DNA from 3 places in the Staphylococcus sp. Marseille-Q1834 genome. Region 2 is predicted to be linked to each of the others. Evidence: predicted binding sites of a transcription regulator. Region 2 holds the regulator's gene; each other region holds the start of a gene.

Region 1 (11,075 bases), 1.6 Mb from region 2:
TAGGAAGCCAACAGCCATCATTAATGCTCCGATAGTTGAAATAACGTTTAATAACCACCAACCATCTGATGGCATATAAGTGTATAAACGACGTGGCATACCATCTAATCCAAGAATGAATTGTGGTAAGAAACATACGTTAAATCCAATCATGAATAACCAGAAGCACCAGATGTTAAGTTTTTCATTTAATTTGTAACCCATCATTTTAGGATACCAGAAGATTAAACCAGCTAGGCAGGCAAATACTACACCAGTAACTAATGTGTAATGGAAGTGGGCTACTAAGAAATAAGTATTGTGATATTGATAGTCAGCAGATGCCATCGCTAACATTACACCTGTAACCCCACCTAATAAGAAGTTAGGGATGAAGGCTAATGAGAATAACATAGGTGACTCGAAAGTAATACGTCCTTTATACAATGTTAATAACCAGTTGAATAATTTAACTCCGGTAGGAACACCGATTAACATTGTTGAAATTGAGAAGAATGAGTTAATTAAAGCACCATTACCCATTGTGAAGAAATGGTGAACCCAAACTAAGAAACTTAAGAATGCGATACCAGCAGTTGCCCACACCATGCTTTGGTGACCGAATAAACGTTTACGAGCAAATGTTGGAATAATTTCTGAATAAATACCAAATGCAGGCAAGATAACGATATATACCTCAGGGTGCCCCCATACCCAGAAGAAGTTTGCCCATAACATTGGCATACCGCCGTCTGCTACTGTGAAGAAATGAGTTCCGAATATACGGTCAGCTGTCATTAATGCAAGAACAACTGTGAATACTGGGAATGCTAAAATTACGATTAAAGTCGTAATGAAAGTTGTTACAGTAAACATTGGCATTTGCATGAATTTCATAGTTGGAGTTTTACATCTTAAAATTGTTACGAAGAAGTTGATACCAGTCATTAGGGTACCGATACCCGAAATCTGAATCGCAACTAAGTAGTAGTTAACTCCAGGTCCTGGACTAAATTCGCCAGCTAATGGCGCATAGTTTGTCCAACCAGCTGCTGGTGATCCACCTACGATGAATGAAAGGTTGAATAAGATCATACCAACAAAGAATAACCAGAAACTAATGTTATTCATAACTGGGAATGCCACATCGCGTGCCCCAATTTGTAAAGGAACTACTACGTTCCATAAACCAAAAATGAACGGCATAGCCATAAAGATAATCATGATTACACCGTGTGTACTGAAAATTTCATTGTAGTGGTTAGATTCTAAGAATTTGTTATCTGGAATCGTTAACTGAGTACGTAGTAATAACGCATCAATACCACCACGGACGAACATGAGTACAGCACAGATTAAGTACATTAAACCGATTTTTTTATGGTCTACGGATGTGAACCATTCTTTATAAAGATATTTCCATAATTTGAAATAAGTAATTACTGCGATAAGTCCGATAACTAAGAATGGCGCACCAATTTGGGCCATTGTAATCATCCAGTTACCTTTAACGAGCAATTGATCCCATGGAAAATTCATTAATGTTCACCTCCATGATCATTGTCTTTGTGCTGAAGCTTAGACGCATTTTCGTCTTTAGCTCCTTTGTTGATTTTTTCCATTTCCTCAGAATTATGAGATTCTTCTTTCTTGAATTCATTATCATAAGGATCGTTGTTGCCTAAAATCATTGGCTTCATACCATGACGCTTATAGTTAGCGTTAGTAATTTGAACCTTACGAGCTGGTTTCTGAGGTTTATCAGTTACATCTTCATATAATTTGTCTTCAGCAACGAAGTTTGGATCTTTTTGAACGTAGTTGTAACGTTTATAAGCGTAGAAGATGTACTCTGGATCAGCTGCAGGGTCAACGAATGCCATATGTGTACCATTGAATGTTAATTCTTTATTAGGCGTACTTGGAAGAATTTGTTTATCAAATTCGTCTTGGCTAATTGTTTTCTTACCTTTAGCTTCTTTTACCCAAGTATCGAAATCTTTTTGGTCTACAGAGTGAACTTTAAATGTTTGACGAGCAAAACCTTCACCATTGAAGTTTGAGTTACGTCCTCTGAAAGTACCAGTTTGATCGGCTGTTAAAGTCCAATCCATTGTCATGCCAGTCATGGCATATTTTTGACCACCTAATTGAGGAATCCAGAAACTAGTCATTGTGTCCATAGATTGTAGTTTAAATACTACTGGACGATTTTTTGGAATAGTTAATGTATTAACTGTTTCAATTTTTTGTTCTGGATAAGCAAAGAACCATTTATATCCAGCACTAACTGCATAGACAACCATAGGATCTTCTTTACTTTCAGGTGGTTTTTCATAATCGTATAACGTTTTAACTGTTGGAATAGCTAAAGCGATAACGATAATGATAGGTACCACAAACCAAATTGTTTCAATTAAAGAATTGTGGTGCATCTTACCAGATTCGTTATTTTTATTATAGCTATACTTGAAAATAAAAATAGCGAACATTGTAAGTACAACAGCAACAATAACAAGCATGAAGATGATTGAATAGATAATCAAGAACTTCTGACTACTTGCTACTGGCCCTTTTGCATTAAATACTTCTAAGTTTGAACATCCGCTAAGTAAAATAAGCGTCCCAAACATTAGAAGCAAAGACTTAAATTTTGACACTTTTTTGACCTCCTAATACTACAAATGTAGGGCTTACCACTAATTTTAGTTTATTACGCAATATTTACAAGTACTTATAGGAAAAAAATTATATTTATAAATAGGAAAAAACTAATAACAATAGGAATGACGGGGAATGTAAGATTTGTTAAAATTATGTGTCTATTCTGTGAAAAATGACAAAATTAAGACTTGAGTGTTTGTAGTTGAGAAACGTTATCATTTTCAGCGTTTTCAAGGGTTTGAGACAAAAAAGATGAGAATTTCTTCTCATCTAAATTTTATAAATATGACATTTATTTAACTTCTATGTATCTATATGATGTTTCTTGAGCACCATCTGAGTCAATAACATGATATTGTACTTTGTATTTACCAACTTTTGATGTATCAACATGACCATCTACAGTGATTTTATGAGTTAAATCACCATCTTCTTTATCATAAGCACTAATTCCATTTAATAAATTATACTTTTGACCTTTTTGAATAACGATATCGTTGACGCCTTTAAGTTCAGGTGCGTGATTGGATGTTGCTTCGGCACTTAAATTTGGGGTAACAAGAGTTGCGGAGACTCCGAGCGCTGAAAGTGACTGTATTAGTTTATTCATTACGTTAACCTCCGAATTAATAAATCGTTGTTTATTTAACTAAACTATACTTTATTTTCTGATGATAAACATCATACTATAGTCTTAATATAGCGTATTACTTCTGAAATTTAAATAATATAAAGGAAAATATATATTAAGTTTATGTAAATTGAACATTTTGTGAAAATAATAACAATAGATAACGCAATCTTTTTAAAATGTATTACAATATGGTTGTAGTCATTACAAGTTATTATTAATGGGAGTGATTTTAGTGTTAAATGAACAAGAAAAGGCCATTATCAAAGAAACAGTGCCTGTATTACAACAAAAGGGGACAGAAATAACATCGTATTTCTATAAAAGAATGTTTCAACAACACCCTGAATTAAAAAATATGTTTAACCAAACTAACCAGCAGAAAGGTTTTCAATCGACTGCTTTAGCGCAAAGTGTATTAGCAGCGGCAGTTAATATTGAAAATTTAGCTAATATCTTGCCGGTTGTTAAAGAAATCGCTTATAAACATTGTGCTTTACAAGTACCACCTGCAGGCTATGATATTGTGGGAGAGAATTTAATAGAAGCAATCAAAGTTGTTGTAGGGCTTGGTGATGAGGATCCAATTATTCAAACTTGGAAAAAAGCATATCAAGAAATCGCTGATGTATTTATTCAAGTTGAAAAAGACATATACAGTAAAATGTTATGGGATGGATTTAAACCTTTTAAAATTGAAAAAATAGAACAACTTTCATCAAATATTAAAGCATTTACAGTTACTTCAAATGAATATGATTTAAGTCAATTTATTCCTGGTAACTACATTACAGTAGATGTAGGTAGTAGTAAGATGCCTTATCGTGCAAAACGTCATTATTCAATCGTTAGTGGAGACAACACACATTTAACATTTGCAGTTAAGAGAGATGTCACTACAGATCATGAAGGTGAAGTATCAACCATTCTACATGATGAATTAAAAGAGGGCGATGATATTAATTTATCAGCACCAGTTGGGCCTTTTATGGTAGACAACACTGAACATCCTCAATTGTTTATTGGAGCTGGTATTGGTGTTACACCATTAGTCTCAATGTTTAAAGAAGCGGCTGATAAAGGTAGTCAAGCTCAATTTATTCAGGTTACTGGAGATGTGAATGATACGCCATTCACTACACTATTAAAAGATATTAGCGGAAAAGTAGAATCAGCTAATTATGAATTATATGATAGAGCATCAAAAGGTTATTTAACTAAAGAATATTTAGAACAATTTATTAGTGACGATACAGAAGTTTATGTATGTGGTGGTACTCAATTTCTTCAATCAGTTATTGAACTATTGAAAGAAATGAATGTTGATCAAAGCCGTATTCACTTTGAAACATTTGTACCTAAATTAAGTGTGGCTGTTTAATAACTAAATCAGATAATAAAAGGGATAATAAGCGAAACTGTTTCGCTTATTATCCCTTTTTTTAATCATTCATTGCATTGACAATCAATAGAATTATTCAATGCCACGACGCATTTTTTCAGCTAATAAAGTATTATTTAATACCATAGTGATTGTTAAAGGACCAACGCCACCTGGAACAGGAGTGATTGCGCCAGCAACTTCTTTAACTTCGTCAAATTCAACGTCGCCTTTTAATTTACCGTTCTCATCTGGTGTATTACCTACATCGACAATAACAGCGCCTTCTTTAACGTCATCTTTAGTTACAAGACCAGGTTTACCAACTGCACTTACAATAACATCAGCCTCTTTTAAATGACTGTGCATATCTTTAGTACGTGAATGTAAAATAGTTACAGTCGCATTAGCTTGTAATAATAATTTAGATACTGGTTGACCCACAATGTGGCTACGACCGATAACAACTGCGTTTTTACCTTCTAAATCGATATCAGCATGTTTTAAGATTTCCATAATACCTAGAGGTGTACATGGTACGAATGTTTGTTCATCGATATATAATTTACCGATATTTGATGGGTGGAAACCATCAACGTCTTTTTCAGGATTAATTGCTTCTAGGATTTTTTGTTCGCTTACTTGTTTTGGAAGTGGAACTTGAACTAAGATACCGCTTACTGAATCATCATTGTTTAAACGGTCTAATTCTTTTAATACATCTTCTTCTGAAGTGTCTTCATCTAAATGAACAATTTCAGAAATCATGCCAATTTTTTCAGCAGCTTTCTTTTTAGAATTAACGTAACTTTGACTAGCCCCGTCATTTCCCACTAAGATAACAGATAATTTAGGAGTGTAGCCTTTTTCTTTCAAAGCTTCTACTTGATCTTGTAATCCCTGTCTGTAGTCCTTAGAAATTTGTTTCCCATCTAAAATTTTTGCAACCACAAAAATTCCTCCTTGTTTGTTTAAATTATAATTATAGCTTAACTTTCAAACCCTAATTACGTCAAACTTTAGGCAAAAGACGTAAATTACATTAAAAATTATAAATAAAGTTCGATTTTTAATTGAAAAAGCGTTCAATGATTGTTATGCTATATCTGTAATATACAACTAATCGTATCAATATTTCAAACTTTTGAAAGGGTGTACAAAGTGAAAGTAGCAGTCATTATGGGTAGTTCCTCAGACTGGAAGATAATGCAAGAAAGTTGCGCTATGTTAGAGCAATTTGAAATTCCGTACGATAAGAAAGTAGTATCTGCACATCGTACGCCAAAGTTAATGTTCGATTTTGCTAGCCAAGCAAGAGCTAATGGCTATGATGTTATTATCGCGGGTGCAGGCGGAGCTGCACATTTACCTGGAATGGTAGCATCTATGACGACGTTACCAGTTATTGGAGTTCCTATTGAATCTAAAAGTTTAAAAGGTTTAGATTCATTGTTATCAATTGTACAAATGCCTGGTGGTATTCCAGTTGCAACGACAGCCATTGGTAAGGCTGGTGCAAAAAATGCTGGAATTTTAGCGGCCAGAATTTTAAGTATTGGTAATGAAAATGTTCGAAAAAATTTAGAGAATTATGAACAATCACTTGTAGACAAAGTAGGTGAAATGCAAAATGAACTTCAATAAATTAAAGTTTGGTGACACGATTGGTATTATCGGCGGAGGACAGCTTGGCAAAATGATGGCCCAATCTGCTCAGAAGATGGGATTTAAAGTCGTGTGTTTAGATCCTAATGCTGATAGTCCATGTAAACCAGTGGCGCATGAATTTATTAATGCAGCTTATGACGATGAACAAGCATTACAAGAGTTAGGTCGAAAAACTGACGTGATTACTTACGAATTTGAAAACATTTCGGCTAACCAACTTCAACACCTAACTGAACAATTTAATATTCCTCAAGGTTATCAAGCCATTCAATTATTACAAGACAGATTAACTGAGAAACAAACATTAGAGCAAGCTGGTTCTAAAATTGTTCCTTTCCTATCTGTTCAAAGTGATGAAGACCTCCAAATGGCTATAAATGAATTAGGTTATCCTTTCATTCTTAAAACACGTTTTGGTGGATATGATGGTAAAGGACAAATACTAGTTAAAGATGAAACTAATATTGAAGAAGCTAAAGCACTTATTTCTAATCAAGAATGTGTAGCTGAACAATTTTTAGATTTAGCACTCGAAGTCTCTTTAACAGTTACAATTGGTAATCAAAAGCAAATCACTTATTTCCCATTACAAGAAAATGAACACCGAAATCAAATCCTATTTAAAACTATCGTGCCAGCAAGAAGCGATAAAGAACAAGAAGCAAGAGATGAAGTAAATAAAATTATTGAAGCAATACATTTTGTCGGAACGTTTACGGTTGAATTCTTCATTGATAAAAACAACCATTTGTTTGTAAATGAAATCGCACCACGTCCTCATAATTCCGGACATTACTCAATCGAAGCTTGTGATTATTCACAATTTGATACACATATCTTAGCAGTTACAGGACAAACACTGCCAAAGTCAGTTGAAATATTGAAGCCTGCTGTCATGATGAACTTACTAGGTCGTGATTTAGACTTACTAGAGGATAAGTTTAGTGAACATCCTGAATGGCATATTCATATTTATGGTAAATCTGAACGTAAACCCGACCGCAAAATGGGTCATATGACTGTTTTAACTGATGATATTAACGGTACAGAAGCTAACATGCTTAAGGAATTTGAAGGGAGAGAATAACTCATGTCTCTATTATATGAAGGTAAAGCTAAAAGAATCTTTTCTACTGACACACCACACCAATTAAGAGTGGAATATAAAGATGAAGTTACAGCTGGTAATGGTGCGAAAAAAGATACTATGGAAGGTAAAGGACGTTTAAATAATAAAATTACTTCCATTATCTTCGACTATTTAACTGAACAAGGAATTAAAAGTCATTTTATTAAGCAACTATCAGATACAGAACAATTAGTTGAAGAAGTCAAAATTATTCCACTAGAAGTAGTAGTTCGTAATATCGCAACAGGTTCTATTACAAAACGTTTAGGATTTGAAAAAGGACATCAATTTGAAGCACCATTGGTAGAGTTCTTTTACAAAAATGATGATCTAAACGATCCACTTATTACAGATGACCACGTTAAACTTCTTAATATTGCAAATGACGAAGAAATCGAAACATTAAAAACGATGGCAAAAGATATCAATCATGTGCTCATTCAACTCATGGATGAAATGAACTTGCGCTTGGTAGATTTTAAAGTTGAATTTGGCAGAACACAAGATGGCAAAATTTTATTAGCTGATGAAATTTCTCCAGATACATGTCGCATTTGGGATAAAGATTCAGATACTAACTTTGACAAAGACGTTTATAGAAATGACACAGGTTCACTTATTGACACATATCAAACATTTTTAAATAAATTGGAGGAACTTAAATAATGAAAACGATTGAACTTCACATCACACTACAACCACAGGTATTAGATACGCAAGGACAAGCCTTAAATCGAGCAGTACATGATTTAGGATACAAACAAGTTAATGATATTCGTGTAGGTAAAGTATTATATATGACTGTTGATGAAGCTACAGATGAAGCGGTGGATAATATTATCACAACGTTAAGTGAAAAATTATTCGCTAATACAGTGATTGAAGAATATAGCTACAAAATTGTAGATGAAAAGGAGAATGCATAAAATGAAGTTTGCAGTTCTCGTATTTCCCGGATCCAATTGTGATAGAGACATGTACAATGCAGCAATCAAGTCAGGCGCTGAAGCAGAGTATGTTGACTATCGAGAAACATCATTAGAAGGTTTCGATGGCGTACTTATCCCAGGTGGTTTCTCTTTCGGTGACTATCTTCGCTCAGGTGCAATGGCAAGTGTAGCACCGATTATTGATGAAGTTAAACGTTTTGCAGATGAAGGTAAACCTGTATTAGGTGTTTGCAATGGTTTCCAAATTTTAACGGAAATAGGTCTATTACCTGGCGCATTGCTACACAATGATTCTCATCTATTTATAAGTAGAAATGAAAAACTGAAAATTGCTAATAATCAAACTTCATTCACTAACCTTTATGGTGAAAATGAAATTGTAGTTTATCCAGTAGCACATGGTGAAGGTCATTATTATTGTACAGATGAAATGTATGAGGAATTAGTAGAGAATAATCAAATTATCCTTACTTATGAAGATAATCCAAATGGCTCTCATGAACATATTGCAGGTATTGTAAATAAAGAAGGTAATGTTTGCGGTATGATGCCTCATCCTGAAAGAGCACTTGAAACAATCCTTGGTACAGATAGCGGCGTGAAATTATTTGAAGCAATGGTAAATAGTTGGAGGGAACAAAATGTCTAAGTTTATTGAACCTAGTATTGAAGAAATTAAGCTGGAAAAATTATATCAAGATATGGGTTTAAGCGATGCAGAATACGACAAAGTATGTGAAATTTTGGGAAGAGAACCTAACTTTACTGAGGTTGGTATCTTTTCAGTAATGTGGAGTGAACACTGTTCATATAAACATTCTAAGCCTTTCTTAAAACAATTCCCTACAACTGGGGAGCATGTGTTGATGGGCCCAGGTGAAGGCGCAGGTGTTGTTGATATCGGAGACAACCAAGCTGTAGTGTTTAAAGTTGAATCACATAACCATCCATCTGCCATTGAACCTTATCAAGGTGCAGCTACAGGTGTAGGCGGCATTATTAGAGATATTGTTTCAATTGGTGCTAGACCAATTAATTTGTTAAATAGCTTACGCTTTGGCGAATTATCAGTGAAACAAAACCAACGTTTGCTTAAAGGTGTCGTAGCAGGTATTGGTGGTTACGGTAACTGTATTGGTATTCCAACAACTGCTGGAGAAATTGAATTTGATGACCGTTACGATGGTAATCCATTAGTTAATGCTATGTGTGTGGGTGTGATTGACCACGATATGATTCAAAAAGGGACTGCTAAAGGTGAAGGTAACTCAGTCATTTATGTCGGTTTAAAAACAGGACGTGACGGTATTCACGGGGCTACTTTTGCATCAGAAGAGTTAACTGAAGAAAGTGAAAGTAAACGTCCATCAGTCCAAATTGGTGACCCATTTGTTGGTAAAAAGTTAATGGAAGCAACATTAGAAGCGATTACGTTTGATGAATTAGTTGGTATTCAAGATATGGGTGCAGCTGGATTAACGTCTTCTTCATCTGAAATGGCAGCTAAAGGCGGAAGCGGTTTAGAATTACATTTAGATAAAGTACCAACTCGTGAACCTGGTATTTCACCATATGAAATGATGCTTTCAGAAACGCAAGAAAGAATGTTATTAGTCGTTGAAAAAGGAACAGAACAAAAATTCTTAGACTTATTTGATAAACATGAACTTGATAGCGCAGTAATTGGAGAAGTAACAAACACAGACCGCTTCGTTCTTAAATATGAAGATGAAGTGTTTGCAGATATTCCGGTTCAATCGTTAGCTGATGAAGCACCTGTTTACGTTCTAGAAGGCGAAGAAAAAGAATATAACACTTCTAAAAATGATTACAGTTCAATCGATGCTCAAGATGTATTTGAAAGATTGTTAACACATCCAACTATCGCTTCAAAACATTATTTATATGAACAATATGATCAACAAGTTGGAGCAAATACAATTATTAAACCAGGTTTACAATCTTCAGTAGTCCGTGTAGAAGGTACGAATAAAGCTGTTGCTTCTACAATTGATGGCGAAGCAAGATATGTCTTTAACCAACCTTATGAAGGCGGAAAGATGGTTGTAGCAGAAGCATATCGTAACTTAATTGCTGTTGGGGCTACACCATTAGCAATGACAGATTGTTTAAACTATGGCTCACCTGAAAAGAAAGAAATCTATCAACAATTAATTGATTCTACTAAAGGCATGTCTGAAGCATGTGAAGTACTAAAAACACCAGTCGTTTCTGGTAACGTCTCATTATATAACGAAACACGTGGCACATCTATTTTCCCAACACCAGTAGTAGGTATGGTAGGACTAATCGAAGACATTAATTATTTAAATGATTTCCACCCTCAAGCTGGTCACAAATTATATCTAGTAGGAGAAACTAAAGATGATTTCGGTGGTAGCCAAATTGAAAAATTATTATATGGCAAAGTTAACCATGAATATGAATCAATCGATTTGAGTGATGAAGTAGCTAAAGGTGAAGCCGTTAAAACAGCAATTAGAAATGGTGTCGCTTCTCATGTACAAACAGTTGGTAAAGGTGGCTTATTAATAACGTTAGCGCGTATTAGTGCTTACCATAGCCTTGGTTTAACTGCTCATGTAGATCTTTCAGATGCGCAATTATTCAGTGAAACACAAGGTCGCTACGTGGTCGCGGTAAAAGAAGGTG
Region 2 (11,075 bases):
ATGCTACCTTCTTTAAAAGCCCCGACAGCTTCAAACATTGAAGATAAAGTAAGTGCTTTACCTTGAGCAGAGAGACCAGCTTTCATTGGTCCTCCAGAGCAAAAATGGCTGGTACATTGGTTCTAACAGCAGCTAATATCATACCCGGTGTGATTTTATCACAATTTGGAATATAGAATACGCCATCAAACCAGTGTGCATTAATGACTGTTTCAGCAGCGTCTGCAATAATTTCTCGGGAAGGAAGTGAATAGCGCATACCAATATGGCCCATAGCTATGCCATCATCAACGCCGATTGTATTAAATTCAAATGGAATAGCTCCTGCCTCGCGTATGGCTTCCTTGGCAATATCAGCTAATTCTCGCAAGTGGACATGTCCTGGCACAATATCGATATAAGAATTACAAATTGCTACAAATGGTTTGTCCATATCTGTTGGATTTTTGAGTGCGCCCGTGGCATGTAAAAGACTTCTAGCAGGTGCTTGATGATCACCTTTTTTTATCATGTCGCTTCTCATTAAAAATTCCCCCGTCATGTTGTAAATTATAAAAATAAAAAAACGCCCCAATGTGATTGGGACGTTTATAAGTCCCATTCAATGAGAAATAGGACTTAAACTTTTAGCATATTATTAAATACTAAAGTTCCAGCCCTTCGGAGTATAATAAAATAATTAAATTATGTATTACAGCGTGTGGTTGCGTATTAAATTGAGTCATTTTAATATACTCCTTTCTAGTGAATGGTCGGTTATTTAAATTGTTAGAATTGTTTTAAAATTCGATAAATTAAATTTACTACAATGCGTTTTTTAAGTCAATACTCTTTTTTGAATTTTCTAACAATTCACAGATATGTATTTCAACTGAATAGAGAGAAATTTCCGCTAAAATTTGTTACAATTAGTAAGTTAAAATTGAGACCAACATAGCTAAATTTTTTAATTGTAAGAAATAATGAATATGTTTGTAGAAGGAATTTTCAAAATAGGAGAGAGCAAAGCAAATGATAAGTATAAAACATTTAAATGACATGAATCGTTTTGCTGGCATATTAGTTAAACATCTTGAATCAGGAGATTTAATTTTATTAAATGGAGATTTAGGCGCAGGTAAAACAACATTAACACAATTTATAGGTAAACATCTTGGCGTAAAACGAAATATTAATTCTCCTACCTTTAATATTATCAAATCGTATAAAGGTCAATCGCTAAAGTTACATCATATGGATTGTTATCGTCTTGAAGATTCTGATGAAGATTTAGGATTTAATGAATATTTTGAAGATGAAGCAATTACCGTGATTGAATGGAGTCAATTTATCGAAGATTTATTACCCGCTACGCAGTTAATTGTTAATATTAAAACTGTGAGTGAAACAGAACGTGAGATTGAATTGATTGCAAAAGGCGATCACTATTCTAAAGTTAAGGAGGAAGTAGAACGTGAATTCACTACTTATTGATACGTCTAATCGTCCGATGTCAATTGCTTTAATGGCTAATGACCAAGTTTTGGCAGAGCAGACTGTTGAAAGTAATAAAGATCACTCCAGTCAATTGATGCCAGGTATTAAAGCGTTATTTGAACAAGCGAATTTAAATAAAGAAGAATTAGATGCGATTGTAGTAGCTAAAGGTCCTGGTTCTTATACAGGTGTTAGAATCGGTGTGACTACTGCTAAAACATTAGCGTATGCTTTAAATACTGACTTATATGGCGTATCTTCATTACAGGCTTTAGCAGCGACAGTAGAAGAAACTAAAGCTCAAGAACGTTTATTAGTACCAGTGTTTGATGCTCGTCGTGAAGCGGTCTATACGGGTGTTTATCAATACGTTGATGGACAATTAAGAACCATTTTAGAAGATCAATATATTTCAATTAAAGAATTATTAGACTGGTTAAACAAACATCAGCAATCGTATTTATTTATTGGAACAGATGCTGAAAAGTTAGCAGAACAATTAAATGGTGATATCCAGGCTAATTTACCGCGTGCAGCTATAATGTATTCATTGATAGCGGAACCTGAAAATATCCATACATTTGTACCCAATTATATTAAAATGTCAGAGGCGGAACGCAATTGGTTAAACCAACAGAATCAGAATTAACGATACGAGCAATGCAAGTTGATGATGTCCCAAGTGTATTTGATATTGAACGTGAAAGTTTTAATGACAGTTCTTGGACAATTGATGCGTTTTATCATGAACTGAATGAAAATAACTTCGCAAAGTATTTTGTTATCATTTTCGAGGGTGAGATTATTGGTTATTTAGGGCTTTGGGTAGTGATTGATCAAGCACAGATTACTACCGTAGCCATTCGAAAAGATTACAGAGGTTATGGATTAGGACAATTATTACTTAAATATGTGATGGATTTCGCGAGTACAACGTGTGACATAATGAGTCTAGAAGTCAGAGTAACGAACGTTGTAGCGCAACATGTCTACACAAACTTAGGGTTCCAATTTGGAGGTAAACGTAAAAATTATTATGGAGAAGGCGAGGATGCGTTAGTTATGTGGGTGAATTTAAATGAATAATGAAACTTTAATATTAGCAGTGGAAACAAGTTGTGATGAAACAAGTGTCAGTGTTATCAAAAATGGCGATACCATATTATCAAATACAGTGTTAAGCCAAATCGAAAGTCATAAACGTTTCGGTGGCGTCGTACCTGAAGTGGCAAGCAGACATCATGTAGAAGGCATCACTGCTACGATTGAAGAAGCGCTTGTAACTGCTGATGTTACAATGAATGAGATTGATGCTATTGCTGTAACACAGGGTCCTGGTTTAATTGGAGCATTGTTAATTGGTATTAATGCTGCGAAAGCTTTAGCATTTGCTTATGACAAACCACTTATTCCGGTTCATCATATTGCTGGTCATATTTATGCGAATCACTTAGAAGAACCTTTAACGTTTCCTTTAATGGCACTTATCGTTTCTGGTGGTCATACTGAATTAGTTTATATGAAAGATCATATGAATTTCGAAGTGATTGGTGAAACTCGTGATGATGCAGTGGGTGAAGCCTATGACAAAGTCGCTAGAACGATTGGCTTACCATATCCAGGTGGTCCAGAAGTAGATAGATTAGCGGCTTTAGGAGAAGATACGTACGATTTTCCAAGAGTATGGTTAGAGAAAGATAGCTATGATTTTAGTTTTAGTGGTTTGAAAAGTGCTGTGATAAATAAATTGCATAATTTAAAACAAAAGAATGAAGAAATCAATAAAGCAAATGTGGCTACTAGTTTCCAAAATAGTGTGGTCGAAGTACTAAGTACGAAAGCAATTCATGCTTGTGAGGAATATCATGTCAATCGTTTAATCGTAGCAGGAGGCGTTGCGAGTAATAAAGGTTTACGTCAACGTTTACAAGAATTATGTGAAGACCATGATATCAAACTATCTATACCAAGCCCTAAATTATGTACAGATAATGCGGCAATGATTGGTGCTGCAGCATACTATTACTATAAAGCTGGTATTACAGCAGATTTAGATTTAAATGGTCAAAATAATATGGATATTGAAGAAGCGACAGTAGAATAATTATAGCTTAGTGTTAAGTATGATGAATGATAGATTCATGTGTACTTAGCACTTTTTTTATTATCAAATACTAAATAGAAATGATTTGAAAATGAGTAAGTCAATAGGGAACATGCGTACTTATCAACAAAATGTGAATAAACTGTGGGTAAGTAGTGCTTAACAATGTGGATATGATATTAATTTTGTGTAAAAGAAATGTAAATACAGAAAATTTGAATTGTGGATAACTAGGATAAGTCTGTGGATACTTGATATATCAGAGTTTTAAGTGTTTATAATATTGTGATTAAAAAATACAAAAAAATAACTAGAAAATTTTAAGTTATTTTCTAGTTATTTAATCTTAGGGATACTTTATAACATTTCTTGTAATTCTTCCCATTCTATCATAACTTGTTCTAATTTCTGTTCGGTCTCAGTTTTTTCATTAGCAAGTTCTGCTGCTTTGATGGGATCATTAAATATTTCAGGTTGTGTAAGTTGTTCGTCAATATGGGTTATATCGTTCTCATATTGTTCTATTTTCTCTTCACATTGCTCGATTTGACGTTCTAATTTACGTTGCTCTCTACGTTGTTGTTTTTGATTATCATAACTACTGATTTGTTTATTGTTAGAAGTTTCATCTGCACCTGTACTAACATCAGTACGTTCCGCTTCAAATGCTTGTAAGGCAGCAGCTTCTTCAGTTTTTTCAATATAGTATTGATAATCACCTAGATACATTTGGCCACCATCTTTATTTAAATCAAATACTTTATTCGCTAATTGATTGATAAAGTAACGATCGTGAGAAACAAATAGAATCGTACCTTCAAAGTGTTGTAAAGCCTGTTCTAACATTTCTTTAGAATCAATGTCCAAATGGTTGGTAGGTTCATCAAGGATTAAAACATTATCTCTTTGTAACATTAATAGTGCTAATTGAAGGCGTGCTTTTTCGCCCCCAGATAAATCGTTGATGATTTTCTTGACGTCATCTTGTACAAATAAAAATCGTCCTAATACTGCTCGGACATCTTTTTCATTCATATTAGGATATTGATCCCAAACATAATCTAAAATGGTCTTATTAGATTTAAATTCAGCTTGTTTTTGATCATAGTACCCAATTTGAAGATTAGCACCGAAGATGACCTCGCCACCTAATTTAGCTTGGCGGTTAGCAATTGTTTTAATGAGTGTTGTTTTCCCTACACCATTTGGGCCAATAATAGCGATATGATCGCCTTTAGTGACTTCGATATTTATAGGTTTGGTAATAGGTGTTTCATAACCAATTTCTAAATTGCGAATATGCATCACATCATTACCAGTGTTGCGATCAAAACCAAATTGAATATTGGCGCTTCTCGCATCCAACATAGGTTTATCAATGCGCTCCATTTTTTCTAACGTTTTACGACGACTTTTAGCCATTCCACTTGTAGATGCACGAGTAATATTTTTCTCTACAAACGTTTCGAGACGCTTAATTTCGTCTTGTTGTTTTTCATATTCTTGCATGCGCTGTTCATAATATTTATCTCGTTGTTCAATGAATTGTTCATAATTACCTACGTAACGTTTAATATCTCCAAGTGCTACATCATAAATTTGTGTCACTATTTTATCTAAGAAGTAACGGTCGTGACTGATAATGACGATGGCACCTTTAAAGTATTTTAAATAATCTTCTAACCATTTAGTCGTTTCTAAATCAAGATGGTTCGTCGGTTCATCTAGTAATAATAAATCAGGCTCACTTAACAACATTTGTGCTAGAGATAAACGTGTTTTTTGGCCTCCACTAAAGTCGTTAATAGGTTTGCTGAAATCTTCTTCTTTAAAATTAAGACCATGCAATACAGTTTTAATCTTACTTTCGTATTGATAGCCCTCAAGTTGTTCAAATTGATTAGATAGCGATTCATAGCGTTCCATATGACGTTGATAATCTTCAGTATCATAATCATTGGCATGCGTTGCTAACCAATCTGTTTCTTCTTTAATTAAACCTTCCATATTTTTAATGTGTTCAAAAGGTTTAGACATTTCTTCAAACACAGTAGATGAAGAATTAAGTGTCATTTGTTGAGTTAAATAACCCACTCGTAAATTTTTGATTTTAGAAATATGGCCACTATCATAATCTTCAGCACCAGCAATAATCTTCATTAAAGTGGATTTGCCAGTACCATTTCGACCAACGACGCCAATACGTTCGCCAGTTTTAACTTCGAAATTGACGTTAGTAAATATATCTTCACCATCGAATGACTTCGAAATGTCATTTAATTGCAACAGTATCATTCAGGTTTCACCTTTCTATTGTTTTAACAAAAGTATTTATCACAAAATAGCCTTATACATTACTCTTTATTTTACCGTATAATAAAGTTACATGAAACTAAGATATTTATTTTTAAAAAGTGTTAGGGTATAATATGTCAGTATTCATTATGGGACATAATATGATTTTAAATAAATGACTAATTGCACGCTAATTAGTTTGGATACATAGATTAAAAAGTTCAAACAAGAGGGGGACAACTTTAATGGCTCAAAATCAAGCTAAAATTCCTCGTGCAACATTGAAACGATTACCATTATATTATAGATTCGTTAACACCTTGAAGACAAAAGGAATTGATCGCGTTAATTCAAAAACTATCAGTGAGGCGCTAAATATTGAATCAGCCACTATTAGAAGGGATTTTTCATACTTTGGTGAGTTAGGGAAAAAAGGTTATGGCTACAATATTGATAGTTTATTTGAATTTTTTAAATCTGAACTTAGCGATAGTGAAGACATCCATATTGCTATAGTCGGAGTAGGGAACTTAGGAAGAGCACTTTTAACATATAACTTTTCGATTCATGATGAAATGACTATTACTGAAGCGTTCGATATTGATAAAGAAATTGTGGGTCAACAAGTCGGTGAAGTTAAAGTGCATCATATGAATGAATTACAACAAGTACTTGAAACACAAGATATCAATGTTGTTATTCTTACTACACCTGAAAAGGTAGCCCAAAGCGTCGTAGATCAACTAGTTGAGGCTAACGTCAAAGGAATATTAAATTTCACGCCTGCTAGAGTAGATGTGCCAAATACCGTTCAAGTCCATCACATTGATTTAGGTATTGAATTACAATCACTTTTATTCTTCATGAAAAACTATTCAAATCAATAAATATTATTCAGAAATCATTCTTTTGTGCAGAAGAATGATTTTTTAATTTCAATAAAATTAATTTCAAAAAAATGTTATTGATAATTAATTGTTAATCTATTATAATACCTTAGTAAATCAATCGGGAAAGGATGTAATTGAATTTGGTTTGGATGATTATTAGTGGCCTAATCGTTGGGATTTTATTAGGCTTTGTCATGCAACGTACACGTTTCTGCTTAACAGGTGGTTTTAGAGATATGTATGTGCAAAAAAATAATAAAATGTTTTATGCTTTATTAGTAGCAATCACTGTCCAAAGTATTGGACTTGTAATATTAACAAGTTTAGGATTAATCGCAATTCCTTATGATACATTTCCTATTTTAGGGACTATTATTGGTTCCTTCATTTTTGGAATAGGTATCGTTCTAGCAGGCGGATGTGCAACTGGAACTTGGTACCGAGCTGGAGAAGGATTAATTGGAAGCTGGATTGCTCTCGTTATGTACGCAGTTACTGCTGCAGTCACTAAAACAGGTGTCTTACTTCCAGTGATGAATTGGATTAACAAACCTACGAAAGTGAATACAAGTATGGCTCAAACTACAGGTATTCCAATGTGGGTGTTAACGATTGTTTTAACTGGTATTACATTATTTGTCGTAGTGAAAACGTTACGTAAGCCTAAACCTAAAATGGCTGTACCGAAACTTAAACAAAAATATACAGGTATTAGACACTATTTATTTGAGAAACGTTACCATCCGTTTGTAGCGGGTATCGCGGTTGGTCTTATAGCATTTATCGCTTGGCCAATGAGTATGTCAACGGGACGTAATCATGGATTAGGCATTACAACACCTTCTGCTAATTTAATTACATTCTTAATTACAGGTGATACAAAATTAGTAGATTGGGGCGTTCTATTAATATTAGGTATCTTCTTAGGATCATATATTGCTGCAAGAGGTTCCCATGAATTTAAATGGCGTTTACCAGATAAACGTACTATCAGAAATAGTGCAATTGGTGGTATTTGCATGGGATTCGGTGCCTCAGTTGCAGGCGGTTGCTCAATTGGTAACGGCTTAGTAGAAACTGCAGTTATGTCTTGGAAAGGCTGGATAGCATTAGCATCTATGATCTTTGGTGTATGGTTCATGAGTTATTTCATTTTTGTAAGACCGATGAAGAAATTACAACAACAAACTACACCGAAGCAAACAAAATCTGCTTCTACTTCTAAACAGCCTCAAACAACGTAAAAAGAATGGATTGGAGGAATAATAATGTTATACGAATTAGGTACAGTGGGCATGGTATGTCCATTCCCATTAATTGAAGCTCAAAAGAAAATGCAAACACTTGAAAATGGTGATGAATTAAAAATAGATTTCGATTGTACCCAAGCGACTGAAGCCATTCCAAACTGGGCAGCAGAACAAGGTTATCCAGTAACAAACTATGAACAATTGGATGATGCTTCATGGACAATTACAGTACAAAAAGCATAAGTAAATTCAAATAGAATAGGCTTTTAACTCATACAGATCAACCTCTTTTGTTATATTATGTAACATATTGTGTCATTTTATCTTACGAATTTTTGCCATATTGAAAAACTAACATTATGATGTTTTCAAAGGAAGTGGTAATTATGAAGATGGATGACACAATTTTTTTATTTCTTTGTACTTTACTCGTGTGGGTAATGACACCGGGATTAAGTTTATTCTACGGTGGTCTCGTACAATCTAAAAACGTACTGAACACAGTAATGCAAAGTATGGCAGCGATGATTATCGTAACTTTCACATGGATAACATTCGGTTTTACATTAAGTTTTGGATCTGGAAATGACTTAATAGGAAACTTTGATTTTATAGGTTTACAACATGTAGGTTTTGCGATTAATCAAGATTTAAGTCCGCATGTTCCGTTTGCCTTATTTATGTTATTTCAAATGATGTTTTGTACTATTGCGGTCTCAATTTTATCTGGTTCCATTGCGGAACGTATGAGATTTATTCCGTTTACAATTTTCATCATTATATGGGTTATCGTTATTTATAGTCCAGTGGCACACTGGGTTTGGGGTGGCGGTTGGATAGGTAAGTTAGGCGCATTAGATTACGCCGGAGGAACTGTTGTACATATTACTTCAGGGGTATCAGGACTTATCTTAGCCATTATGATTGGTAATGGTAAAAAAATCGAAAAAATTCAGCCCCATAATTTATTAATCACATTAATTGGTGGTATTCTCGTTTGGATGGGATGGTATGGATTCAATACTGGTAGTGCCTATGCATTTAATGATGTTGCATTAGCTTCATTTGTAAACACTGTAATTGCAGCTAGCGGCGGTGCTTTCAGTTGGTTAGTTCTAGAATACATAGTAACGAAAAAACTTAGCCTCCTTGGATTATTATCAGGGGTCCTTGCAGGATTAGTAGCTATTACTCCTGCGGCAGGATATGTAAGCTATTTAAATGCATATATCATTTCAAATTGCGGTGGTATCGCATGCTACTTTGTTATTAACATTATTAAAGAGAAGTTCAAATATAATGACACATTAGATGCGTTTGGTATTCACGGTGTAGGCGGTGTAGTTGGAGCAGTGCTTACCGGCGTATTCCAATCTCACGCTGTTAATGGAGATATAGACAATGGTCTTGTATACACTGGTAATATCCATGCAGTGTTCGTGCAATTTATTGCAGTAGTAGTGGTTGTTATTTATACCATTTTTGTAACTTGGGTTATTGGAAAAGTGTTACAACACCTGATGCCATTAGCAACTACTGAAGAAGAAGACGAAACAGGATTAGATGAAATTGTTCACGGTGAGAAAGCATACTTTTACGGTGAGCTTAATAAATTAAATAAAAGATATTAATATATATTTTGAAACAGCCTATCCCTAAGTTGAAAATTAGTATTTTAAGCGATTACAATTGTGATAAAATATATCTTAAATGGCTACAAATTTAGGTGATTAAATTAATGAAAAATATATCAGATATCGCAAAATTAGCGGGAGTCTCTAAAAGCACAGTCTCCCGCTTTTTAAATAATGGGTCTGTAAGTGCAAAAACAAAAGATAAATTGAGTCGTATTATTGCAGAACATGATTATCAACCTAATCAATTCGCTCAAAGTTTACGTGCGAAACATACAAATATTATTGGAGCAATCATTCCACGCATGAACTCTCATGCAGTAGATGAAACCGTTAAAGGCATTGTAAGTGTGTGTCAGCAGCACCAGTATCAATTACTGTTAAATTATACAGGATTAGATATTAATGCTGAGATTGCAGCACTTGAAACCTTTTCAAGAAGCAAGGTGGATGGCATTATACTCATGGCTACAACGTTAACTGCTCAACATCTTGAAGTAATACAAAAAATCGATGTGCCTATTATTCTTGTGGGACAGTCGCATAAACACATGCATAGTATCGTTCACGATGATTATCAAGCAGGATACTTAGTGGGGGAAATGATTGGTCAACAGCAACTTCAAAATCTTTGTTTCTTTGGTGTTACGGAAGATGATATTGCTGTGGGGATAGAACGTAAACAGGGCTTAATTGAGGCGCTTAAGCAATATCATATTCATCCTCAAATATTTGAGACTTCATTTAAGTATGAAGAAGCGAAACGTGATGTTGCAGAAATGCTTCAAACTATGCCTCGGATGGATGCACTTATTGGTGCGACTGATTCGATTGCTTTAGCGATACATAATTATTGTGTCCAAACCGATTATGCTAAACAAATGCCATCTATCTATGGATTTGGTGGTGATCCGATGACGCAATTGGTATCCCCAGAGATTATCACAGTTAAATTTAATTATTTTGAAGCGGGAACACAAGCTATGAAACAGTTACATGATTTAATTTTTTCGGAAAAGGAAGCATCAAAAACGCTCATTTCTGTCGAATTATAAAATAAATATTTAAATGTGGGACCGATACCAATAGAAATGATAAAATGAAATAAACAATAATCTCTATCATTGGAGGGATAACATGGCTGAATGGTCAAGAGAAGAACGTTATCGTCGTTTAGAGGACGTTGAATCAACACAATTAGAAGACTTAAAACATCAAGTCGCATCATCTAAATACCGTCAAACATTTCATATTCAACCTGAGACAGGACTGCTTAACGATCCAAACGGTTTAATCTATTTGGATGGCAAGTATTATATTTCTCATCAGTGGTTTCCTTTAGGTGCTGTTCATGGTTTGAAATACTGGTTTAATTATACTAGTAATGACCTAGTAACTTTCGAGCCTCAAGGCCCAGTACTTAAGC
Region 3 (11,075 bases), 970 kb from region 2:
CGTGTAGCGCAAGTGATGGAAATGTTAAAACCTCATAAAAAGAAAGTAAAAAAGCTCATTAATCCAGCAACGAATGAGATCATGCATCCACTCAATCCTAAAGCGAGACAAAAGTGGACATTGAAATAAAGGAGGATTATCTATGAACCGTGAAACTAAACAATCAGACTGGCAAACAGTTGCTAGTTGTTTAGCATCATATAATTACACTTCAATTGTAAAAGGATTAGTGCATCATTTCACAGCTATCGAAGATGAAGAAATTCTTAATAAGATTTATAACGATTTTATGAAGGATGACTCTATCACAACGGTACTTAACAATGATTTTCAAGATATTATTGATCATTATTTAATAAAATGAAATGTACATTAAAATTAAAGCATCCTTCACTTTTGTGGTGAGGGATGCTCTTAAATTATTTTTTTATATTTAATTTCTTATATTTTTATGAACAATATTTACAGTATTTTTCAATTATAGATAAAGGCCAATTTGTTATACTACCAGTTCATTTGAGACATATATACTTTTTTCTGTTTTATTAAAACTATCACGGCTAATAGGAATTTTCACTAATATTCCTAAATCATTCAAACGAACTTTATAATACTTATTATTTTTTTCAGTGTACAAGTCGAAATTTGTATTTATCTCATCTATGAGTTCTTTTGTTAATGAATAATATTCAGGAATAAGATACAAATAAGGTTGGTTACTTGCAGAAGTATTTCCTAAAAATATAATTTGTTCTTCACGAACCAATAATTTCAGTATTTTTTCTATCTTTTCTTTTTCTTGGTTTAAAAATCTAAATTGCTTAGCTTTTAAAGAAATGTCAATTAGCACCGACATAACAATGTCTAAATTTTCATCTTTCATTAATACTTATCTCCTTTTAATTAACATAATAGGTCGTTATCAGTATCAAACGAACATTTTTTGTAGTAAGCCTTGTTTGCGTTGTTTTAATAATTCAATCTTTGAAACCTGTTTCTCAACCAATTTATCTAATTCGCTAAAAAAATCACCTATTTTTTGTTGTTCTGAGTACTGCGGTATACTAAATTTTAATGTATTCATAGCATTAAAATTTAGTGCAGGCATAGCTGATTGACTAGATAAAGATTTTATTTTAAAGTGACTTTTCTTTAATAAGAAATAGAAATATCTATTATCTACATTTTGTTTTTTTACAAATTTAAATAAATTATTAGCTATAACTCCTTCGTAACCCATTGATATCGTGCCCGCTGAGGCTCCATACCGAATCATGATTAAATCTTTTTGATTTATTAAACCACTTTCTTTACGGTCTTTTATATATCTTTTTTTTGGATTTTCAGTAATATCTACTATTCTTATAAATCTTTTCATATTATTAATTGGTATTTTGTATTGATTTTCCACTGGTATCTGTTGTCCCTGTTGGTATTTATAGAGGTCTCCCAATTTTTTAATTTCCCATGCTGGATAATCTTTGCCATTCTCATCTTTAAATCGCAGTTCTTGAGAGAAAATCTTTTGCATATATCCTTTCTTTTGTTGCTCTAAAAGTTCAAGTTTCTCTTCTTCTAACTCAATTTGGCGGTCGAGTTTACTAAAAAAATTACCTAATTTATTTTTTTCAATATAGCTAGGCGAATAAATTTTATAAGGTAAAATATGTTTATTGTTAATTTGGGGAATAGTAGATGTATCCGCTATCCTATAGAGACCTTCTCTTAATATGGCATAATAATAAAATTCAGTGTCATTTACATCGTTAAACTCGAGTCCCATAAGATTTGTATCAATGTAGCCAGGAGTATTTATAATTCTTATTTTATTAAGTAATATAGCAGCTCCTCTTTTAGGAAAAATTATTACTTTTTTATTTAAAGGAGTATGTTTTTTTTCCACATACAAATCCGAGTAATCCTGAAATTTACTATTATTATTTAAATCATTCACTTTATATAATGGATATTCAGAACCTTCACTATAATAAGAAGGTGAGTGACCTGAAATTATAGATAATAATTTACCAAGCTCATTATTTTTCCACTCATCTTTAAATTCTGGAAATCTTAGTTCTGGAGTATTACGGTGTTTACTCATGTTTTAACACTCCTAGTTCTTTAAGATATTCGTTGATTTCTGATTCAACTTCTGCAATGTCTTTATCAATATCTGACAGTTGTTGTTGAACTTGGTCTAAGTCGATAGGTTCTTCTTCTTCAAATGTATCGACGTATCTTGGAATGTTTAAGTTATAATCGTTATCTTTGATTTCATCTAAGGAAGCCACATAGCTAAATTTATCGATTGTTTCTCTATTACGATATGTTGTGACAATTTTATCGACATCTTCATCTGTCAATAGATTTTGGTTTTTACCTTTTTCGAATGATTGTGAAGCATCAATGAATAATACATTATCACTATCTTCTCGGCATTTTTTGAATACTAATATACTTGTTGGAATACTTGTCCCAAAGAATAGGTTCGCTGGTAATCCAATGACTGCATCTAGATAATTCTTTTCTTCTATTAAATATTTACGAATCGTTCCTTCAGCTGCACCACGGAATAGTACGCCATGAGGTAAAACGACAGCCATTGTGCCATTATCGTCTAAATAATGAATCATATGTTGAATGAAGGCAAAATCTGCTTTTGACTTCGGTGCTAATTTACCATAACCACTAAAGCGTTCATCATCTAAAAATGATGGGTCGGCACTCCATTTCGCACTATAAGGCGGATTGGCTACTACCGCATCAAATTTTTCTCCTCTAAAAGCAGGGTTTTCTAAGGTATCATCATTATCTATTTTAAAACGTGTATAGTTTACATCATGCAGTAACATATTCATTCGTGCTAAGTTGAATGTAGTATTGTTATATTCTTGACCGTAATAGAAGCGGACATCGGCTTCACGTCCAACACGTAATAATAATGAACCTGAACCACATGTTGGGTCATAAACATTTTTTAAGTTAGGCTTATTCGTTGTGACAATCTTAGCTAAAATTTTAGACACTTGTTGTGGCGTATAGAATTCCCCCGCTTTTTTACCTGCATTGGCTGCAAATTGGCCAATTAAATATTCATAAGCATCCCCTAACATATCAATTTCAATATCACTATGCACAAACGGAAGTGTAGCTAAATTAACCATGACTTTCGAAATAAGTTTCGTACGTGCTGCATTGGTATTACCTAAACGTGTAGAGTTTAAATCCATATCAGCGAATAAATGGTCAAAGTCTTCTTCACTGTCTTCACCACGTGTTGATTCTTCGATTTTATTAATCGCTTTATGCAAATCTTCGATTTCGAATGTTTGAGTTTCAATTTTCTGAATTAAGTGACTAAACAAATCTTGAGGTTCAATTACAAAGCCAATTAAATTAATTAATTCTTGTTGTAACGCTTCACGATATTCTTCATCTTCCCAAGCTTCTGCATATGAAATATTGTCCTCTTTTAATAACTCAGCCACTTCTTCTTCTGTTTTTTCTGATAAGAAGCGGTAAAAGATGAGTCCTAAAATATAATTTCTAAACTCGCTTGCATCCATATTTCCACGTAAATCATTCGCAATACTCCATAATTTCTTTTGTAATTCGGCTTGTTGTTGTCTTTGTTTTTCCGTTGTTGACATCTAAATGTCCTCCTTAAATAAATATTCTGATAAAAATTGGTCCATCAAATAAGTTCGTTTCGCTTGTAAATACTTTAAATGTCTACGTCGTTCATTAAGTTTTCCTATACGTTGTTGTTGTTCTAATGGAGGTAGAGCCATCTTAAGTTGTTTAAGTTGATTCAATGTTAATTTTTTAACTAAGGAACCCCCTTGCTTAAATTGATTTAACTGACTTTTTGCTTGCGATGAGGCATTCATCCAATAGACAAAATAATTGGCATCAATGCGTGCAGTATCAATCTCAATATGCGTATAATTATAAGGGAGAATACTGTCATGATGTTGTTGACTCACAATGACACACTCACTCGTCATCATATTAATCACGATATCACCCGTATGAACTATCTTGGCTTGATGTGTTGTGCTTAAGGTTACATGCTTAGGTTGATGTGTTGTCGGTTGAAACACTCCACCATCAAACTCCATCATACGTTGATCATAGATAGGTAATGTTATACCCTGAGAAGCTTCTACAGTCTCAAGTCGATTGATTAAAGAACCATTATGAAACGTAAATAATTGAGATATTTGACTCACCTTCTTATTTGTATTTTTTTATTACTACAAATTGAGTATATAACAAAAAATCCTTGTAGTAAAGAAAAAATACAAGGATTCTTGTGAGATTTATTCGACCATACCATATTTTTCAACGGTATCTTCAATAAACCGTATAATTTCGTCGGTTTTTCGCTTACGTTTCATAAAAGGCTCTGAAATATTTTGACCGATAGATTTACGATCGATATTACCACTATATTCATATTCATTAACAGCTTCGTTAAGTAACATAGCAGAAAAGGCTTTTTGTTCTGCAAATGCATCAATTTCTTTTGTTTTTTCTTTGTCTTCAAATTCATAATAGGCTTCATTAATATCGGAATCTTCTTTTAGTGACGGCACAACTTTATCTAAGAAGCTACGAATCAAATCAGCTTTCAAACGTAATTGTTGATCGTCGGCTTTATCTAATAACTTATGAATTTGATGACGTTTTTCATCGCGTGCTTTTGCGTCAGATAGATTAATTTGACCAATGAGATCCATAATATACTTCACATTAATCAAATCATTACGCATTAATTCAACTTGGAAATCAATATCATCTAAAACGGAAACAGCTTCTTCATTATCCACTTTTTTACCACGCATGACTTCTTCATAAATATTTAAGTATTTTCCTTTATAATCTTCATACGTTTGTTCTGCAATACCGAGTTCGTTTTCTGTAAATTGAAATTCATCAAAGGTTTTTAACTTGATTAATGTATTTGATAAATCACGGAACGAAATAACAAATTCTTTTTTTAAATCTTCAGCCTCTAGTTTATCAACATCTAAAGGTGTTGGTGCTAATTGAAAAACATCTTGTAAGATATCTTTGAAATTTTCTAAATATTCTTCGTAAGATAAACTTAACACTGTATCTGTGTTGTCAGTTTGTGAGAAAATTTCAATGGCTTCATCCGTTTGTTTTTTTAAATCACGATAACATACAATATTACCGTAAGGCTTACGTTCCTTTTCAACACGATTGGTTCTTGAATAAGCTTGAATTAAATCATGATGTTTCAGATTTTTATCGACGTAAAGGGTATTCAGTTTCTTACTATCAAAACCAGTCAAAAACATATTAACGACGATAAGAATATCAATCTTGTCATCACGAACCACTTCTTTCATACGCTTAGATACGTCAGAAAAATAGCCTTCGAAATTATCCGTATTATAATTCGTTTTAAATGTTTGATTATAATCATTCATAATACGATCGAGAACTTCTCTTGAATGAACATGATTATCATCCTCTTGTGCATCTTCATTAGCCTGATACGTAAAAATAGTTGCAACATTTAAATCATGAACACCTTCGTTTTTTAGTCTTTGGAATGTGTCATAATATTTAATCGCCATTGGAATACTTTGAACCGCAAACATAGACGTGTAGTTTCCGTTATCTGTTTTCTTGTGATAATTTGAAATCAAATGTCGACAAACAGCTTCAATACGTTCATCTGCCATCCAAATTTCCGACGTATTAATTTTAGAAATATACTCTTCATCTAAATCGTCATGTGAATTAAATGTTTGATTATATTCAACGGAAAATCCAAGCACATTATGGTCTCTAATAGCATCTTTAATGAGATAGTGATGTAAACATTTATCAAAAATGTCCGCTGTAGCACGCCCATCCTGACTCTTGTTTTCTTCAAAACGTGGTGTCCCCGTAAATCCGAAATACTGTGCATTTTCAAAATGCTGCTTAATCAAACGATGCATATCTCCAAATTGTGTACGATGACACTCATCAATAATAAAAATGACTTTATCTTGTTTATACGATTCCATTACTGAGTGATTGGACTTCACTGCATTCGCCATTTTTTGAATCGTCGTTACAATTAAAGGCAAAGTTGGATCAGCTAACTGTCTCAATAATTTACGTGTATTATCCGTAAAATCAACCGAGTCTTCTTGGAATTTATTAAATTCAGCTAACGTTTGATTATCTAAGTCCTTACGGTCGACTAAGAAAATCACTTTTTTAATATTTTCTTCTTGCGATAATAATTGACTCGCTTTAAATGAAGTCAGCGTTTTACCACTACCTGTTGTATGCCAAATGTAACCATTGTTATTTGTTTCTAAAGCACGATTTAAAATAGCTTCCACTGCATAGACTTGATATGGACGTAATGCCATTAGAATTTTGTCTGTTTCATTGACGACCATATAACGACTAATCATCTTAGCAATGTGACATGGTTCTAAGAAATCTTCAATAAAGTCCTTAAGATAATTAATACGCTCATTTTGTTCATTACTCCAATAAAACATTTGTCCCTTAAAGATTTCACGATCACTATTGGCGTAGTAGCGTGTTTCCATTTTGTTACTAACGACAAATAATTGTATGTATCGGAATAAACCCGTATAGTTTTGACGACGATAACGCTCAATTTGATTAAATGCTTCCGTGATTGCTACCCCACTACGCTTCAATTCTATTTGAACTAATGGTAGACCATTAATCAAAATCGTCACATCATAACGACTTTTATACTTATCTTTCACACTAATTTGATTAGTTACTTGGAATTTATTCTGACACCATTGTTTTAAATTCATGAAATTTAGGTATAAATCAGTATCATCATCACGTTTAAGTACATAACTATCGCGTAATTGCATCGCACTATCAAATACAGATTTGCCGTTAATCCCCGTCATTAAACGTTCAAATTCACGGTCTGTTAGGGGTTTCCCATTTAATTTATCCTTATGACGTTCATTAATTATATTACGAAAATTATCATGTAATTGTTCAACGTTATGTATGTTCACTCGTTCGTATCCTAAACTCTCAAGCTGTTGAAGTACCTCATTTTCTAATGCATATTCACTCTGATAAGCCATTCATTCATCCACCCTAAACTTAATCTTTCCTTAAATATATCAAAATTTAGTAATAATTAATATTGGACGCGTTATTTTATACTAGAGAAATAACGAACTTTTTTAAAAGATAGTATATTTATTACTTTTTATCTGTAAATCCGACTAATAATTTTACTAAACATTACTTAACTTGTAATGTTAATTTAAGTCATAAAAACTAGAGTATCTTTCCAATATGTTTCAATGAGTACTTCCATATCTTTTATTCATTAATTTTTTCATTTTTCAATTCATTTAATCAAATTTCTTTGATAAGATATTGTGATCATTTTATTTATACATAGTAAACTTAATTTCAAACCATCTCAATTTGACTAGTTTTTATTACATACTCTTTATATTTCCTATTATCATACAAATTATTTTGAATATAATCTTAGATAATCATCCATTTCTTTTAACCGTAAAACAATCTACTTATAAACACATAGTTTCCATTTTAATTATTTACTATTCAGTAATTCAAGAATTTTTTCAATCTCTACTTTAAGTAAAATGCAGTGAAATTACAAAAAACATTAAGTATTGTATTATAAAAGTTAGTATTATATAAAAGATTATTAAAACATCCTGCTATTTCGAAATACTTATACATCGAAATTTACAAGTAACTCTTATACAGTTATTTAAACCCTATTACATATAATAAATAGTAAAGGAGTAATAAAAATGGAAAAAGAAAAACGTTTAAATCTTATATTAACTATTATAAAACAGAATCAATTTAATACAAAAAAACAAATATTAGACTACATGGAAAAACATTTTGGAGTTTGTTATAGCTTGACTACTATTTCTCAGGATTTACAGGAATTAGGAATTTACAAAATTCCTACTAAAAACAAAAAGTATATTTACAAAAAAATAAATCGAACGTACCAATTAAACGCGAAAAAACAATTAGAAACATTAAGTGATGAAATTCTTAAAATCACAATACTAAGTAACTATATTTTAATAAAAACGTCCCCTGGATTTGCTCAAAGTATAGGTTATTACATAGATCAATTACTATTAAAAGAAATACTAGGAACTATTGGAGGCAATGATAACTTAATGATTTTGACATCATCTAGTGAAATAGCACAATTTATTTATTATCAATTATTCTCTTCAAAATTAAATATATAGTAATGATTACCAATACAAAAAAATGAATAAAAAACTTTTTTATTCAAATAAGATAATATTTCATTACTAGATTTTTCAATTTTTCACTATTATTTAGTAAAGAAGTATATATTTATACAAAATTTTGCATTGAATAAATCTATATATGTGAAAAAACTCCCTAAATAATTGTGAATTAAATCACATAATACTTTTTGAAAGCGCTTTATAATGTAAATGTAATAAATCAAAGGAGGAATTTGAAATGGTACAAGGACCCATTCAAGTAAATAGTGAAATAGGCAAATTGAAAACTGTGTTGTTAAAAAGACCAGGAAAAGAATTAGAAAATTTAGTACCTGATCATTTAAGTGGTTTATTATTCGATGATATTCCCTACTTAAAAGTTGCACAAGAAGAGCATGACAAATTTGCTCAAACTTTGAGAGATGAAGGAATCGAAGTAGTTTATTTAGAAAAACTTGCAGCAGAATCTATTACTGAGCCAGAAGTACGCGAGAACTTCATAAACGACATATTAGCAGAATCTAAAAAGACAATACTGGGTCATGAAACTGAAATTAAAGAATTCTTTTCAAAGTTATCTGACCAAGAGCTTATTAATAAAATCATGGCTGGCGTACGTAAAGAAGAAATTCAACTTGAAACAACTCATTTAGTAGAGTATATGGATGATAGATATCCATTTTACTTAGATCCAATGCCCAACCTTTATTTTACAAGAGATCCCCAAGCTTCAATTGGTAGAGGAATGACAATTAACAGAATGTATTGGAGAGCACGACGTAGAGAATCTATTTTTATGACATATATACTGAAACATCATCCAAGATTTAAAGATAAAGATGTGCCAGTATGGTTAGATCGTAACTCACCATTTAATATTGAAGGTGGAGATGAATTAGTATTATCTAAAGATGTTTTAGCTATTGGTATATCAGAACGTACATCAGCTCAAGCAATAGAAAAGTTAGCACGTAATATTTTCAAAGATGCAAACACAAGTTTTAAAAAAATCGTAGCTATTGAAATACCTAATACACGTACATTTATGCATCTAGATACAGTACTAACTATGATTGACTACGATAAGTTTACAGTACATGCAGCAATATTTAAAGAAGAAAATAATATGAATATATTTACTATAGAACAAAATGATGGTAAGGACGATATAAAAATTACTCGTTCTAGCAAGTTACGTAAAACACTTGCTGAAGTTCTAGAAGTAGAAAAAGTGGACTTTATTCCAACAGGTAATGGCGATGTTATTGATGGTGCACGTGAACAATGGAATGATGGCTCAAACACATTATGTATTCGACCAGGGGTTGTGGTGACATACGATCGCAATTATGTATCAAACCAACTTTTACGCGACAAAGGAATTAAAGTGATTGAAATTACTGGTAGTGAGCTTGTACGTGGACGTGGAGGTCCAAGATGTATGAGTCAGCCGTTATTTAGAGAAGATATTTAAATTTGAAAGGTGGTAAAAGTCACAAGTAATTCATTCATTAAATCAAATAACAAGATTTTTACCACTCTTATTAGGGGAGATTAATATGGATAATAAATTAGGTAAAACTTCCTTAATTGGTTTAGTCATAGGCTCTATGATAGGCGGTGGTGCATTCAATATCATCTCAGATATGGGTGGCCAAGCTGGTGGACTTGCAATAATTATAGGTTGGATAATAACTGCTATTGGTATGATTTCTCTTGCTTTCGTATTTCAAAATTTAACTAATGAGCGACCAGATCTTGATGGAGGAATTTATAGTTATGCTCAAACAGGGTTTGGAGATTTTATTGGTTTTTCAAGTGCTTGGGGATATTGGTTTGCAGCATTTCTAGGTAATGTGGCTTATGCAACCCTATTAATGTCAGCTGTGGGTAACTTTTTCCCTATATTTAAAGGTGGTAACACACTTCCAAGTATTATCATAGCATCAATTTTATTATGGGGTGTACATTTTTTAATACTTAGAGGTGTAGAAACTGCAGCGTTTATAAATAGTATTGTTACAGTAGCTAAATTAATACCTATATTTCTAGTTATTATATGCATGATAGTTGTATTCAACTTCAGTACTTTTAAATCTGGTTTTTATGGTATGACTAGCGGAAGTGTTGGTGTTTTTAGTTGGGGAGACACAATGGCACAAGTAAAAAGTACTATGTTAGTAACTGTGTGGGTATTCACTGGGATTGAAGGAGCCGTTGTCTTTTCTGGACGTGCAAAGTCTAAAAAAGATGTAGGAACTGCTACCGTTATTGGTTTGATTTCTGTACTAGTCATTTATTTCTTAATGACTGTACTAGCCCAAGGTGTAATTCAACAGAACCAAATTTCAAAACTTGCTAATCCATCAATGGCACAAGTATTAGAACATATTGTAGGTCATTGGGGTTCAGTACTAGTTAATATAGGTTTAATTATCTCTGTTTTAGGGGCTTGGTTGGGATGGACATTACTAGCTGGTGAATTACCTTTTATTGTAGCTAAAGATGGACTATTCCCGAAATGGTTTGCTAAAGAAAATAAAAATAAAGCTCCGGTCAACGCTTTAATTATTACTAATATACTAGTCCAGTTATTTTTAATTAGTATGTTGTTTACAGATAGCGCCTATCAGTTTGCGTTTTCACTTGCTTCAAGTGCAATCTTAATTCCATATACATTCAGTGCTTTTTACCAGGTCAAATATACTATTCAAAATAAATCTAAAGCTAGTTTGAAACAATGGATAATAGGAATTATTGCATCTATTTACACAATTTGGT

The links. The regulator Rex, encoded in region 2, represses fermentation and respiration genes when NADH is low (regulators of the CRP and FNR family bind a similar motif). The targets are predictions, from matches to a motif close to TTGTGAAATATTTCACAA.
Region 1: qoxA (cytochrome aa3 quinol oxidase subunit II) is a predicted target of Rex. The motif match lies at 2,896-2,913, and genes of this name have one in related genera.
Region 3: arcA (arginine deiminase) is a predicted target of Rex. The motif match lies at 8,457-8,474, and genes of this name have one in related genera.

The regions. Positions count from the first base shown of each region.
Region 1 is NZ_CAKASN010000001.1:143,820-154,894, reverse strand. Features, by position in the region: gene qoxB (cytochrome aa3 quinol oxidase subunit I) at 1-1,518, opposite strand, end outside; gene qoxA (cytochrome aa3 quinol oxidase subunit II) at 1,518-2,639, opposite strand; gene LIX58_RS00880 (DUF5011 domain-containing protein) at 2,936-3,253, opposite strand; gene LIX58_RS00875 (globin domain-containing protein) at 3,510-4,655, shown strand; gene folD (bifunctional methylenetetrahydrofolate dehydrogenase/methenyltetrahydrofolate cyclohydrolase FolD) at 4,749-5,606, opposite strand; gene purE (5-(carboxyamino)imidazole ribonucleotide mutase) at 5,817-6,299, shown strand; gene purK (5-(carboxyamino)imidazole ribonucleotide synthase) at 6,286-7,410, shown strand; gene purC (phosphoribosylaminoimidazolesuccinocarboxamide synthase) at 7,414-8,118, shown strand; gene purS (phosphoribosylformylglycinamidine synthase subunit PurS) at 8,118-8,378, shown strand; gene purQ (phosphoribosylformylglycinamidine synthase subunit PurQ) at 8,380-9,051, shown strand; gene purL (phosphoribosylformylglycinamidine synthase subunit PurL) at 9,044-11,075, shown strand, end outside.
Region 2 is NZ_CAKASN010000001.1:1,754,678-1,765,752, forward strand. Features, by position in the region: partial or broken gene ilvD (dihydroxy-acid dehydratase) at 1-523, opposite strand, end outside; gene tsaE (tRNA (adenosine(37)-N6)-threonylcarbamoyltransferase complex ATPase subunit type 1 TsaE) at 1,012-1,473, shown strand; gene tsaB (tRNA (adenosine(37)-N6)-threonylcarbamoyltransferase complex dimerization subunit type 1 TsaB) at 1,454-2,125, shown strand; gene rimI (ribosomal protein S18-alanine N-acetyltransferase) at 2,098-2,562, shown strand; gene tsaD (tRNA (adenosine(37)-N6)-threonylcarbamoyltransferase complex transferase subunit TsaD) at 2,555-3,580, shown strand; gene abc-f (ribosomal protection-like ABC-F family protein) at 3,938-5,875, opposite strand; gene LIX58_RS08750 (redox-sensing transcriptional repressor Rex) at 6,121-6,762, shown strand; gene LIX58_RS08755 (YeeE/YedE family protein) at 6,915-8,009, shown strand; gene LIX58_RS08760 (sulfurtransferase TusA family protein) at 8,034-8,258, shown strand; gene LIX58_RS08765 (ammonium transporter) at 8,402-9,646, shown strand; gene LIX58_RS08770 (LacI family DNA-binding transcriptional regulator) at 9,754-10,704, shown strand; gene LIX58_RS08775 (sucrose-6-phosphate hydrolase) at 10,787-11,075, shown strand, end outside.
Region 3 is NZ_CAKASN010000001.1:782,759-793,833, forward strand. Features, by position in the region: gene LIX58_RS04005 (DUF1643 domain-containing protein) at 1-129, shown strand, start outside; gene LIX58_RS04010 (hypothetical protein) at 143-364, shown strand; gene LIX58_RS04015 (hypothetical protein) at 500-883, opposite strand; gene LIX58_RS04020 (restriction endonuclease subunit S) at 929-2,101, opposite strand; gene LIX58_RS04025 (type I restriction-modification system subunit M) at 2,094-3,650, opposite strand; gene LIX58_RS04030 (restriction endonuclease subunit S) at 3,651-4,232, opposite strand; gene LIX58_RS04035 (type I restriction endonuclease subunit R) at 4,323-7,115, opposite strand; gene LIX58_RS04040 (arginine repressor) at 7,827-8,288, shown strand; gene arcA (arginine deiminase) at 8,533-9,768, shown strand; gene arcD (arginine-ornithine antiporter) at 9,854-11,075, shown strand, end outside.